DNA from 2 places in the Streptomyces sp. Je 1-369 genome. Region 2 is predicted to be linked to the other one. Evidence: riboswitches for the same ligand, from Rfam matches in the RefSeq annotation. Region 2 holds a riboswitch; the other holds the start of a gene.
The links. Region 2 has a riboswitch for thiamine pyrophosphate ahead of thiO (glycine oxidase ThiO). Riboswitches for the same ligand answer to the same signal wherever they lie in the genome.
Positions count from the first base shown of each region.

Region 1: it holds a riboswitch for thiamine pyrophosphate, as region 2 does, so the genes downstream of both, NOO62_RS28870 (thiamine ABC transporter substrate binding subunit) here and thiO (glycine oxidase ThiO) in region 2, are expected to answer to the same signal.

Region 1 is NZ_CP101750.1:6,337,129-6,343,020, forward strand. Features, by position in the region: gene NOO62_RS28860 (phosphatidate cytidylyltransferase) at 1-491, shown strand, start outside; gene rlmN (23S rRNA (adenine(2503)-C(2))-methyltransferase RlmN) at 584-1,690, shown strand; TPP riboswitch at 1,731-1,847, shown strand; gene NOO62_RS28870 (thiamine ABC transporter substrate binding subunit) at 1,924-3,009, shown strand; gene NOO62_RS28875 (ABC transporter permease) at 2,985-4,676, shown strand; gene NOO62_RS28880 (ABC transporter ATP-binding protein) at 4,676-5,704, shown strand; gene NOO62_RS28885 (LOG family protein) at 5,869-5,892, opposite strand, start outside.
Region 2 is NZ_CP101750.1:2,444,284-2,450,175, forward strand. Features, by position in the region: gene metF (methylenetetrahydrofolate reductase [NAD(P)H]) at 1-100, opposite strand, end outside; gene thiE (thiamine phosphate synthase) at 204-860, opposite strand; gene NOO62_RS11185 (Rv2175c family DNA-binding protein) at 937-1,302, opposite strand; gene NOO62_RS11190 (NAD(P)/FAD-dependent oxidoreductase) at 1,368-2,618, opposite strand; TPP riboswitch at 2,749-2,862, shown strand; gene thiO (glycine oxidase ThiO) at 2,860-4,074, shown strand; gene thiS (sulfur carrier protein ThiS) at 4,071-4,283, shown strand; gene NOO62_RS11205 (thiazole synthase) at 4,289-5,083, shown strand; gene pknB (Stk1 family PASTA domain-containing Ser/Thr kinase) at 5,187-5,892, shown strand, end outside.

The DNA.
Region 1 (5,892 bases), 3.9 Mb from region 2:
ACGTCACGGCGGGGGTCTTCGCGGCCTTCTACGTCCCGTTCCTCGCGACCTTCGTGGCGCTGATGCTCACCGCGGACGACGGTCCGCAGCGGGTCCTCACGTTCCTGCTCCTGACCGTGGTCAGCGACACGGGTGCGTACGCGATCGGCTGGCGCTTCGGCAAGCACAAGCTGGCGCCGCGCATCAGCCCCGGCAAGACCCGTGAGGGCCTGGTCGGCGCGGTCACCTTCGCGATGGCGGCGGGCGCGCTGTGCCTGCACTTCCTCATCGACGACGGTGTGTGGTGGCAGGGCCTGGTGATCGGCTTCGCCGTCGCGGCGAGCGCCACGCTCGGCGACCTCGGTGAGTCGATGATCAAGCGCGACCTCGGCATCAAGGACATGGGCACGCTGCTGCCCGGCCACGGCGGCATCATGGACCGCCTGGACTCCCTGCTGCCGACCGCCCCAGTGGTGTGGCTGCTGCTCGTGGCGTTCGTGGGGTCCGGCTGACACGGGGTCTGACCTGCGTAGATGTGCGTGAGGGGTTCGTTGTCCACAGGGCGGCGGGCCCCTTGTCGTATGTCTGCGACACTGGAAGGACCATGCCTGTACCCGGAGAACTCACTTTCGTCGCGCCCCGCGGTGCCAAGAAGCCCCCGCGGCACATCGCTGACCTCACGCCCGCCGAGCGCAAGGAAGCCGTCGCCGCCACTGGCGAGAAGCCGTTCCGTGCCAAGCAGCTGTCGCAGCACTACTTCGCGCGGTATGCGCACGACCCGGCCGAGTGGACCGACATTCCGGCCGGGTCGCGCGAGAAGCTGCGGGAGGCGTTGCTGCCCGATCTGATGTCCGTGGTGCGGCACATCAGCTGTGACGACGACACGACGCGCAAGACGTTGTGGCGGCTGTTCGACGGGACGCTCGTCGAGTCGGTGCTCATGCGGTATCCGGACCGGGTCACCATGTGCATCAGCTCGCAGGCGGGCTGCGGCATGAACTGTCCGTTCTGTGCCACGGGACAGGCCGGTCTCGACCGGAACCTGTCGACCGGTGAGATCGTGCATCAGATCGTTGATGGCATGCGTGCGCTCCGGGACGGTGAGATTCCGGGCGGGCCCGCCCGGCTGTCGAACATCGTGTTCATGGGCATGGGCGAGCCGCTGGCCAACTACAACCGCGTGGCCGGGGCCATTCGACGCCTCACCGACCCCGAGCCCGACGGCCTGGGGCTCTCGCAGCGCGGGATCACCGTGTCGACCGTGGGTCTCGTGCCCGCCATCCACCGGTTCTCGGACGAGGGCTTCAAGTGCCGGCTCGCGATCTCGCTGCACGCGCCGGACGACGAGCTGCGCGACACCCTCGTGCCCGTCAACACGCGGTGGAAGGTGCGGGAGGTGCTGGACGCGGGGTGGGAGTACGCCGCGAAGTCCGGGCGCCGGCTCTCCATCGAGTACGCGCTGATCCGCGACATCAACGACCAGGCCTGGCGTGGTGACCGGCTCGGGCGGCTGCTGAAGGGCAAGCCCGTGCACGTCAACCTCATTCCGCTCAACCCGACGCCGGGCTCCAAGTGGACGGCCTCGCGGCCCGAGGACGAGAAGGCCTTCGTGGAGGCCATCGCCGCCCACGGTGTGCCGGTCACGATCCGGGACACCCGGGGCCAGGAGATCGACGGGGCGTGCGGCCAGCTGGCGGCGGCCGAGAGGTAGTCTGGCGGGCGTACGGCTCCGTACGAGTACACACATCTGCATATTCCGACAGGGGAGCGCCACAGCGCTGAGAGTGCGGCCACTTGGACAGGTGGGCCGCAGACCCTCTGAACCTCGCCCAGGTCATTCTGGGTAGGAAGTTCGGGCATCACTCAAGCTGTAGCGCCCTGCCCGCGTGCCATTGGCGTGCGGGCGGGGCCGCGTCTTCTCCTGGTCACCCAGGAGGAAAGTCAGTGAGCAGCACCAAGAAGGTCACGTTCACCGCCGTGGCGGTGGGCATCGGGCTCGTCGCCGTCTCCGCGTGCGGCAGCTCCGACGGTGGGTCCGGCACATCCGACTCGAAGAGTGTCACCCTCGTCAGTCATGACTCCTTCAATGTCTCCAAGGACGTGTTGAAGGACTTCGAGAAGCGGTCCGGGTACAAGGTCAAGGTCCTCAAGGACGGTGACGCGGGTGCCGCCGTGAACAAGGCGATCCTCTCCAAGGACAACCCCCAGGGCGACGTCTTCTTCGGCGTCGACAACACGCTGCTCTCGCGGGCGCTCGACAACGGGCTCTTCCAGTCCTACGAGGTCAAGGGCTCGGACGAGGTCAAGCCGGAGTTTCGGGTCGACGGGGGCAAGCATCGCGTCACGCCCGTCGACAGCGGTGACATCTGCGTCAACTACGACAAGAAGTACTTCGCCGACAAGAAGCTCGCGCCGCCGAAGTCCTTCGCTGATCTGACCGAGCCCGCTTACAGGAACCTGCTCGTCACCGAGAACGCCTCGACCTCGTCGCCCGGCCTCGGCTTCCTGCTCGGCACCGCCGCCAAGTACGGGGACGACGGCTGGACGGGGTACTGGAAGAAGCTCAAGGCCAACGGCGTCAAGGTCGTCGACGGCTGGGAGCAGGCCTACAACGAGGAGTTCTCCGGGTCCGCGGGCGGCAAGAAGGCCAAGGGGGACCGGCCGCTCGTGGTCTCGTACGCCTCCTCGCCGCCCGTCGAGGTCCTCTACGGCAAGCCGCAGCCCAAGCAGGCGCCGACCGGCGTCGCGACCGGCACGTGCTTCCGCCAGGTCGAGTACGCGGGCCTGCTCAGCAACGCCGGGAACGAGAAGGGCGGCAAGGCGCTCCTCGACTTCCTTGCGAGCCAGGAGTTCCAGGAGGACATGCCGCTCAGCATGTTCGTGAACCCGGTCCGCGAGGGCACCAAGCTGCCGAAGCTGTTCACCGAGCACGGCGTGACCGTCGACGCGCCGCAGACCATGGACCCGAAGAAGATCGCCGACAACCGCGAGCCGTGGATCAAGTCGTGGACCTCGCTCGTACTGAAGTAGCGAAACCCCGTCCACACGCGGGGTCCCGGCGCGGGAGCGCGGCGCGGCTCGGTCTGATGGCCGTACCCGTCGCGTTCTTCGCGCTCTTCTTCGCCTACCCGGTCTCGGCGATCGTCGCACGCGGGCTGCACATCGGCGGCGTCTGGCAGTTCGGGCGGATCACGGACGTGCTCGGGGAGTCCGACATCCGGCACGTGCTGTGGTTCACCACCTGGCAGGCGCTCGCGTCGACGGCGCTGACGCTGCTGATCGCGCTCCCCGGCGCGTACGTCTTCGCGCGCTTCGACTTCCCGGGCAAGCGGGTGCTGCGGGCCGTCGTCACCGTGCCGTTCGTGCTGCCGACGGTCGTCGTCGGCACGGCGTTCCTCGCGCTGATCGGGCGGGGCGGGCTCTTCGACGAGCTGTGGGGCGTACGCCTTGACACCACGGTGTGGGCGATCCTGCTCGCGCACGTCTTCTTCAACTACGCCGTCGTCGTACGGACCGTGGGCGGCCTCTGGTCACAACTCGACCCGCGCCAGGAGGAGGCCGCGCGGATGCTCGGCGCCTCCCGGTGGACGGCGTGGCGGACGGTGACGCTGCCCGCGCTCGCACCGGCCGTGGCGGCCGCCGCGCTCATGGTCTTCCTCTTCACCTTCACCTCCTTCGGCGTGGTGCAGATCCTCGGGGGTCCGGCGTACTCGACGCTCGAAGTGGAGATCTACCGGCAGACCGCGCAGCTCCTCGATCTGCCGACGGCCGCCGTCCTGACCCTCGTGCAGTTCGCCGCGGTCGGCCTGATCCTGGCGATCCACGCGTGGACGGTGCGGCGGCGCGAGAGCGCGCTGAAGCTCGTCGACGCGTCCGCCGTGGCACGCAGGCCGCGTGGCGCCGGGCAGTGGACGCTGCTGGGGTTCGTCATGGTGACGGTTGTGCTGCTGATCCTGTTGCCGCTCGGTGTGCTGGTTCAGCGGTCCTTCGACGGGCCCGACGGCTTCGGGTTCGCGTACTACAAGGAGCTGACCTCGGCGGACGGCGGTGCCTTCCTCGTGCCGCCGATCGAGGCGATCGGGAACTCACTGCAGTACGCGATCGTCGCCACGGCCATCGCCGTGGTGATCGGTGGGCTCGCGGCCGCCGCCCTCACGCGGCGCGCGGGGCGTCTCGTGCGCGGGTTCGACGCGCTGCTCATGCTGCCGCTCGGCGTGTCGGCCGTGACCGTCGGCTTCGGGTTCCTGATCACGCTCGACAAGCCGCCGCTCGACCTGCGGTCCTCCTGGATCCTGGTGCCGCTCGCCCAGGCCCTGGTCGGCGTGCCCTTCGTCGTACGCACCATGCTGCCCGTCCTGCGCGCGGTGGACGGCAGACTCCGCGAGGCGGCGGCCGTGCTCGGCGCGTCGCCGCTGCGGGCGTGGCGCGAGGTCGACCTGCCGATGGTGTGGCGGGCGCTGCTGATCGCCGCCGGGTTCGCCTTCGCCGTCTCGCTCGGCGAGTTCGGGGCGACGGTCTTCATCGCACGGCCCGACAACCCGACGCTGCCGGTCGCCGTGGCCCGCCTCCTCGGCCGCGCGGGCGACCTCAACTACGGCCAGGCGATGGCCCTCTCGACGATTCTCATGGTGGTGTGCGCGGTGTCCCTGCTGCTCCTGGAACGCGTACGGACCGGCCGCACCACGGGGGAGTTCTGATGACGGACGCACTGCTGAGCCTGCGGGACGCGACGGTACGGTTCGGGGCGCGGGCCGTGCTCGACGCTGTCGACCTCGACGTCGCCGAGCACGAGATCGTCTGTGTGCTCGGGCCGAGCGGCAGCGGCAAGTCGACGCTGCTGCGGGCCGTCGCCGGGCTCCAGGGGCTCGACGCGGGGCAGGTCGTCCTCGACGGGCGCGACCAGCGCGGGGTGCCCGCTCACAAGCGGGGCGTCGGCCTCATGTTCCAGGACCACCAACTCTTCCCACAGCGCGACGTGGCGGGCAACGTCGCGTTCGGGCTGCGCATGCACGGGGCGTCGCGCGGCGAACAGGCCGACCGGGTCGCCGAGTTGCTGGAGCTCGTCGGCCTCCCGAAGGCGCAGCGGCGTGCGGTGAGCGCGCTGTCCGGTGGTGAGCAGCAGCGGGTGGCGCTGGCGCGGGCGCTCGCGCCGCGGCCCCGGCTGCTGATGCTCGACGAGCCCCTCGGCCAGCTCGACCGCTCGCTGCGGGAGCGCCTGGTCGTGGAACTCAGGGAGCTTTTCGACGAGTTGGGTACGACCGTCCTTGCCGTGACGCATGACCAGGGCGAGGCCTTCGCGCTCGCCGACCGCGTCGTCGTCATGCGGGACGGGCGGATCGCCCAGTCCGGGACGCCGCTGGAGGTGTGGCAGCACCCGGCCGACGAGTTCGTGGCACGTTTCCTCGGCTTCGACAACGTCGTACGGGCGGCCGTGACGGGCGAGGCCGCCGACACGGTGTGGGGCAAGGTCCCCGTCCCCGTGGGCACTCCGGCCGGGCAGCGCCAGATTCTGGTGCGGCCGGCCGGGGTGCGGCTCGTGCCCGCCGAGGAGGGGCTGCCTTGCGTGGTCACGGCGCGGACCTTCCGCGGCACGCATGTCGCCGTCCACCTTCAGCCGGTGGACGGGCCGCGCCTTGAGGCGGCGTGTGCGTTGCGGCGGGCGCCCGAGGTGGGGGAGACGGTGGGCGTCGGGTTCGATGCGGAGGATGTGGTGGTGCTCGGCTGAGGGGCGCTCGGCCGGGGGTGCTCGGCTGGGGGAGCGGCAGTTGCTGGACTTCTGGCTGGAGCGGGCTTCGTTCGTGTGAGCCGGTGCGCGTGGTTGTGGTGCGGGTGGCGTGTGGTTGCCGTGGTTGCGGGTGCGGTCGGTGGTGCGGCCGGTGGTGTGGTCGTTCAGGTCGTGTGGGGCGGCGTCGC
Region 2 (5,892 bases):
GCGCGGAGAACTCGAACGAGAACGTCGTCTTACCGGTCGCGAGCATGTCGCGAACCGTGCGCGCACGGTCAGTCCTGGTCGAAGCTGTGCCTAGGGCCATATGGGCAGGTTAGCCAGGCCCGGGCGGTCCCCCAACCGGGGCCGGAAGTTTTGGCCGGTTTGCCGGTTTCTTGTCCACGGATCGGACACTCCCGGGCCACGCCTCACCCGGCGTCGCGCAGCCGCTTCGCGAACTCCGCGGCCGCCGCTCCGGGGTCGTCGGCCTCGGTGATCGCCCGTACGACGACGACGCGCCGCGCGCCCGCGTCGAGGACCTCGTCGAGGTTGTCCGCGTCGATGCCGCCGATGGCGAACCAGGGGCGGTCCGTGCCGAGCGAGGCCGTGTACCTGACCAGGTCGAGGCCCGGGGCATGGCGGCCCGGCTTGGTGGGCGTGGGCCAGCAGGGTCCCGTGCAGAAGTAGTCCACGCCCTCCTGGACGGCGGCCGCGGCGGCCTCCGACTCGGCGTGCGTGGAGCGGCCGATCAGCACGTCGGCGCTGCCGCCGAGGATGGCGCGGGCCGCGGGGACGGGCAGGTCGCCCTGGCCGAGGTGCAGCACGTCGGCGCCGATGGCGTGGGCGACGTCCGCGCGGTCGTTCACGGCGAAGAGCTTGCCGTGCCTGCAGGCGGCGTCCGCGAAGACTCGGAGGTGCTCCAGCTCCTCGCCGGCCTCCATGCCCTTGTCGCGCAGCTGCACGATGTCGACGCCGCCCGCGAGGACGGCGTCGAGGAACTCGGGGAGGTCCCCCTGGCGCCTGCGGGCATCCGTGCACAGGTAGAGCCGGGCGTCGGCGAGCCGGTCGCGGCGGTCTGCGGCCATGGAGAGGTCCCCCCGTTGTCGGTGGTGTGCGGGCCGCGTGGGATCAGCGGCCCGCACACCGGACGATGTGTTCAGGTCAGACGGCGAGCGCCTGGGCGCGGCGCTTCACCTCCGTGCCGCGATTCTCGCTCAGCGCCTGCGCGGGGGTGCCGGGCAGGCTCGGGTCGGGGGTGAAGAGCCATTCGAGCATCTCTTCGTCGGAGAAACCGTCGTCCCGCAGGAGCGTCAGGGTGCCGCTGAGGCCCTTGACGACCTTGTCGCCGTCGATGAAGGCGGCCGGCACCTGGAGCGCCCGGTTCTCCCCGCGGCGCACGGCGATCACCTGGCCCTCCTTGACCAGCTGGCGCACACGGGTCACCTCGATGTCGAGCATCTCCGCGATGTCGGGGAGGTGCAGCCACTCGGGGACGAGAGCATCGGTCTTTGCGTCAATCTCGGTCACGGGTCAAGCGTATCTCCGGCCACTGACACGCACCGGGTGGCACCGCCCCACCGGCGAGCGGCCCGCTACAGCACCGCCTTCTTCAGCGGAATCGACGGGTCCGCCGTCAGTGCCGGGTCGAGGCGCGCACCCGACTCGATCAGCCGACGGCCCTGCGCCAGGTCCCTGGGGCGGCCCACGGCGAGAACCGCGACCAGGGCGCCGTCCCGCAGCCAGCACACCGACCAGGCCATGCCGTCCGGGTCCCCGCGCCACACCAGCTCGTCGGCCCCGGCGTGATGTCCCGCGTACTGCACGAAGCGGCCGAACTGCTCCGACCAGAAGTACGGCACGGGGTCGTACGCGGCCGGCGTCTCACCGATGATGTTCGCCGCCACCGTGCGCGGCCCCTGGAGTGCGTTGTCCCAGTGGTGCACGAGGAGCCGCTCGCCGTACCGGCCGGAGGGGAACGAGGCGCAGTCCCCGACCGCGTACACGTCCGGCGCCGACGTGCGCAGGCCCTCGTCGGTGACGACCTCGCGGTGCGTGCCGAGCTCGATGCCGGAGCCGGTGAGCCAGCCCGTCGCGGGCCGTGCCCCGATGCCGACGACGACGGCGGTCGCGGGCAGCGTGGTCCCGTCGGACAGGACGACGGCGCCGGGTTCGACGCGCTCCACGCGCGCGTGGGTGCGCAGGACCGCTCCGGAGTCCGCGTACCAGCCCGCCATGGGGGCCGCGACCTCCTCGGGGAGCGCCCCCGCGAGCGGCCTGCCCGCGGCCTCGACGACGGTGACGGAGCAGCCCGCCTCGCGCGCGGCGGTCGCGAACTCCGCGCCGATCCAGCCCGCCCCGACGACCACCACGTCGTGCTGCCCCGCGAGGACCGGGCGCAGCCGCGCGGCGTCGTCCAGGGTGCGCAGCAGGTGCACGCCGGGGATGTTCTCGGTGCCGGGCAGGCGGATCGGTTCGGCGCCGGTCGCGAGGACCAGGACGTCGTACGTGAGGGCCCCGTCGGCGGTGTCCAGCTCGTGGTCGGCGGGGCGCACGCCGGTGACCTCGCGGCCCAGGTCCAGCTCGATGCCGAGCGCCGGGAAGTCGATGTCGAAGGTGGAGCCCTCCGCCTTGCCGAGCAGCACCGCCTTGGACAGCGGTGGCCTGTCGTACGGCGGGTGCGGCTCGGCGCCGACGAGGGTGACCCGGCCCGTGAAGCCCTGCTCGCGCAGGGCCACCGCGGTCTGCACGCCGGCCATCCCGGCGCCGACGACCACGACGTGCCGCTCCGCCTGTCGCCGCTTCCCGCTCTGCTGCTGCTCGCTCTGCCTCTGCTGCTCGCTCACCCGATCACTCTAGGGCGGTTGTCGAGGGCGCCCTCAGGTGTGGTCGGGGAGATCTCTGACACAACGTCACCGCCCATACCCGGACAGCTCCCCTACTGCCGCACGAAGCGACGGGCTAGGGTGGCCCGTGCAGAGCACTCGCGGGAGCCCGGACGCACCGGGCTGAGAGGGAGGCTGGGACGGCCTCCGACCGTACGAACCTGATCCGGGTCATGCCGGCGAAGGGAGGGGCTGGACGCCCATGCATCCACGTACGACATCACCATCCGCCACCTCTGACGTCCTGATCGTCGGAGGCGGCATCATCGGCCTGGTCACGGCCTGGCGGACCGCGCAGCGGGGGCTCTCCGTGGCGGTCGTGGACCCCGAGCCGGGCGGCGGCGCCGCCCAGGTCGCGGCGGGCATGCTGGCCGCCGTCACCGAACTCCACTACGGCGAGCAGACGTTGCTCGGCCTCAACATCGCCTCCGCGCGGCGCTATCCGGCGTTCGCCGACGAGCTGACCGAGGCGAGCGGCCACGACCTCGGCTACCGCGCGTGCGGCACGCTCGCCGTCGCGCTGGACTCCGACGACCGTGCCCACCTGCGCGAACTGCACGCCCTGCAGCAGCGTTCGGGCCTGGAGTCCGAGTGGCTGAACGGCCGCGAGTGCCGTCGCCTCGAACCGATGCTGGCGCCGGGTGTGCGCGGCGGCCTTCGGGTCGACGGCGATCACCAGATCGACCCGCGGCGGCTCGCGGGCGCGCTCGTGGTGGCCTGCGAGCGGGCCGGTGTGGTCTTCCACCGCGCCTGGGCCGAGCGTCTGTCGGTCGTACGCGACCGTGCGCACGGCGTCGTCCTCGCGGACGGCACCGAGCTGGGCGCGGGTCTGACGGTCCTCGCGGCGGGCAGCCTCAGCGGGCGCCTCGCGGGCGTCCCCGACGACGTCCTGCCGCCCGTGCGCCCCGTCAAGGGCCAGGTCCTGCGTCTTACGGTGCCCGGGCCCTACGCCCCGTTCCTGAGCCGCACCGTGCGGGCCGTGGTGCGCGGCAGCCACGTCTACCTCGTGCCGCGCGAGAACGGCGAGCTCGTCGTCGGCGCGACCAGCGAGGAGCTCGGCTGGGACACCACGGTCACCGCGGGCGGCGTGTACGAACTGCTGCGGGACGCGCACGAGCTCGTGCCCGGCATCACCGAGCTGCCGCTGACCGAGACCCGCGCGGGTCTGCGCCCCGGCTCCCCCGACAACGCGCCGATGCTCGGCCCGACACGGCTCGACGGGCTCCACCTGGCCACCGGGCACTTCCGCAACGGCGTCCTCCTGACGCCCGTCACGGGCGACGTCATGGCGCACGCCCTGACCACGGGCGCGCTCCCGGAAGAGGCGCTCCCGTTCACCCCGCGCCGCTTCGACGGCGCGTCCCCCGAGATCTCCGCCCCGGCCCGCACGCAGCACGACACGGAGCAGCCCGCATGAGCACACCCTTCGCCGTCTCCGTCAACGGGGAGGAACGCGAGGTGGCCTCGGGCACCACGCTCGAAGCCCTCGTGGCCACCCTCTCCTCGGCGCACTCCGGTGTCGCCGCCGCCCTCAACGAAACCGTCGTCCCGCGCGCGCAGTGGCCCACCACGGCCCTCTCCGCGGGTGACCGCGTCGAAGTACTCACCGCCGTACAGGGAGGCTGAACACCATGGCAGACGACCCCTTCGTCATCGGCGGGCTCACCCTCTCCTCGCGCCTGATCATGGGCACGGGCGGGGCGCCCAGCCTCGACATCCTGGAGCGGTCCCTCGTCGCGTCCGGCACGGAGCTGACCACGGTCGCGATGCGCAGGCTCGACCCGGGCGTCCAGGGTTCCGTGCTCTCCGTGCTCGACCGGCTCGGCATCCGCGTGCTGCCCAACACCGCGGGCTGCTTCACGGCGGGCGAGGCCGTCCTCACCGCCCGGCTCGCACGGGAGGCGCTCGGCACGGATCTGGTGAAGCTGGAGGTGATCGCCGACGAGCGGACCCTGCTGCCCGACCCCGTCGAGCTCCTGGACGCCGCGGAGACGCTGGTGGACGACGGCTTCACGGTCCTGCCGTACACCAACGACGACCCGGTGCTCGCGCGGAAGCTGGAGGACGTGGGCTGCGCGGCGGTCATGCCGCTCGGGTCGCCCATCGGTTCCGGTCTCGGCATCCGCAATCCGCACAACTTCCAGCTGATCGTGGAGCACGCGCGCGTGCCGGTGATCCTCGACGCGGGCGCGGGCACGGCGTCCGACGCGGCGATCGCGATGGAGCTGGGGTGCGCGGGCGTGATGCTCGCCTCGGCGGTGACGCGGGCGCAGGAGCCGGTCCTGATGGCCGAGGCCATGCGGTACGGCGTGGAGGCCGGGCGCCTCGCGCACCGGGCGGGCCGCATTCCGCGTCGGCACTTCGCGGAGGCGTCCTCGCCCGCGGAGGGCATGGCACGCCTCGACCCGGAGCGGCCCGCGTTCTGAGCAGTCCCCCCAGGGGCTCCGCCTGTTACAGCTCGGCTGCAGTCCAGCCGTGAGGGCGCCCGCCCGGGACGAGGTGTCGGCGGCGGCTCGTAGACTCCCCTGCGTGGACACGACCCTTCAGGACCCGCTCGTCGGGCAGCTGCTCGACAGCCGTTACCGCATCGACGGGCGCATCGCGGTCGGCGGGATGGCCACGGTCTACCGGGCCGTGGACACCCGCCTCGACCGCGAGCTCGCGCTCAAGGTGATGCACCCGACGCTGGCGGCGGACGCCTCCTTCGTCGACCGCTTCATCCGCGAGGCCAAGTCGGTGGCCCGCCTCTCCCATCCGAACGTGGTCGGCGTTTTCGACCAGGGCACGGACGGGTCGTACGTCTATCTGGCGATGGAGTACATCGCGGGCTGCACCCTGCGCGACGTGCTGCGCGAGCGCGGGGCCCTGCAGCCGCGGGCGGCGCTCGACATCCTGGAGCCGGTCCTCGCCGCGCTCGGCGCCGCGCACCGCGCGGGCTTCGTGCACCGCGACATGAAGCCGGAGAACGTCCTCATAGGGGACGACGGCCGTGTGAAGGTCGCCGACTTCGGGCTGGTCCGCGCGGTGGACACCGTCACGAACACGACGGGCACGGTCCTCGGCACCGTCTCCTACCTCGCCCCCGAGCAGATCGAGCACGGCACGGCGGACACCCGCGTGGACGTGTACGCGTGCGGGGTCGTGCTCTACGAAATGCTGACCGGCGCCAAGCCGCACTCCGGGGACTCCCCCGCCCAGGTCCTCTACCAGCACCTCAACGAGGACGTGCCGCCCC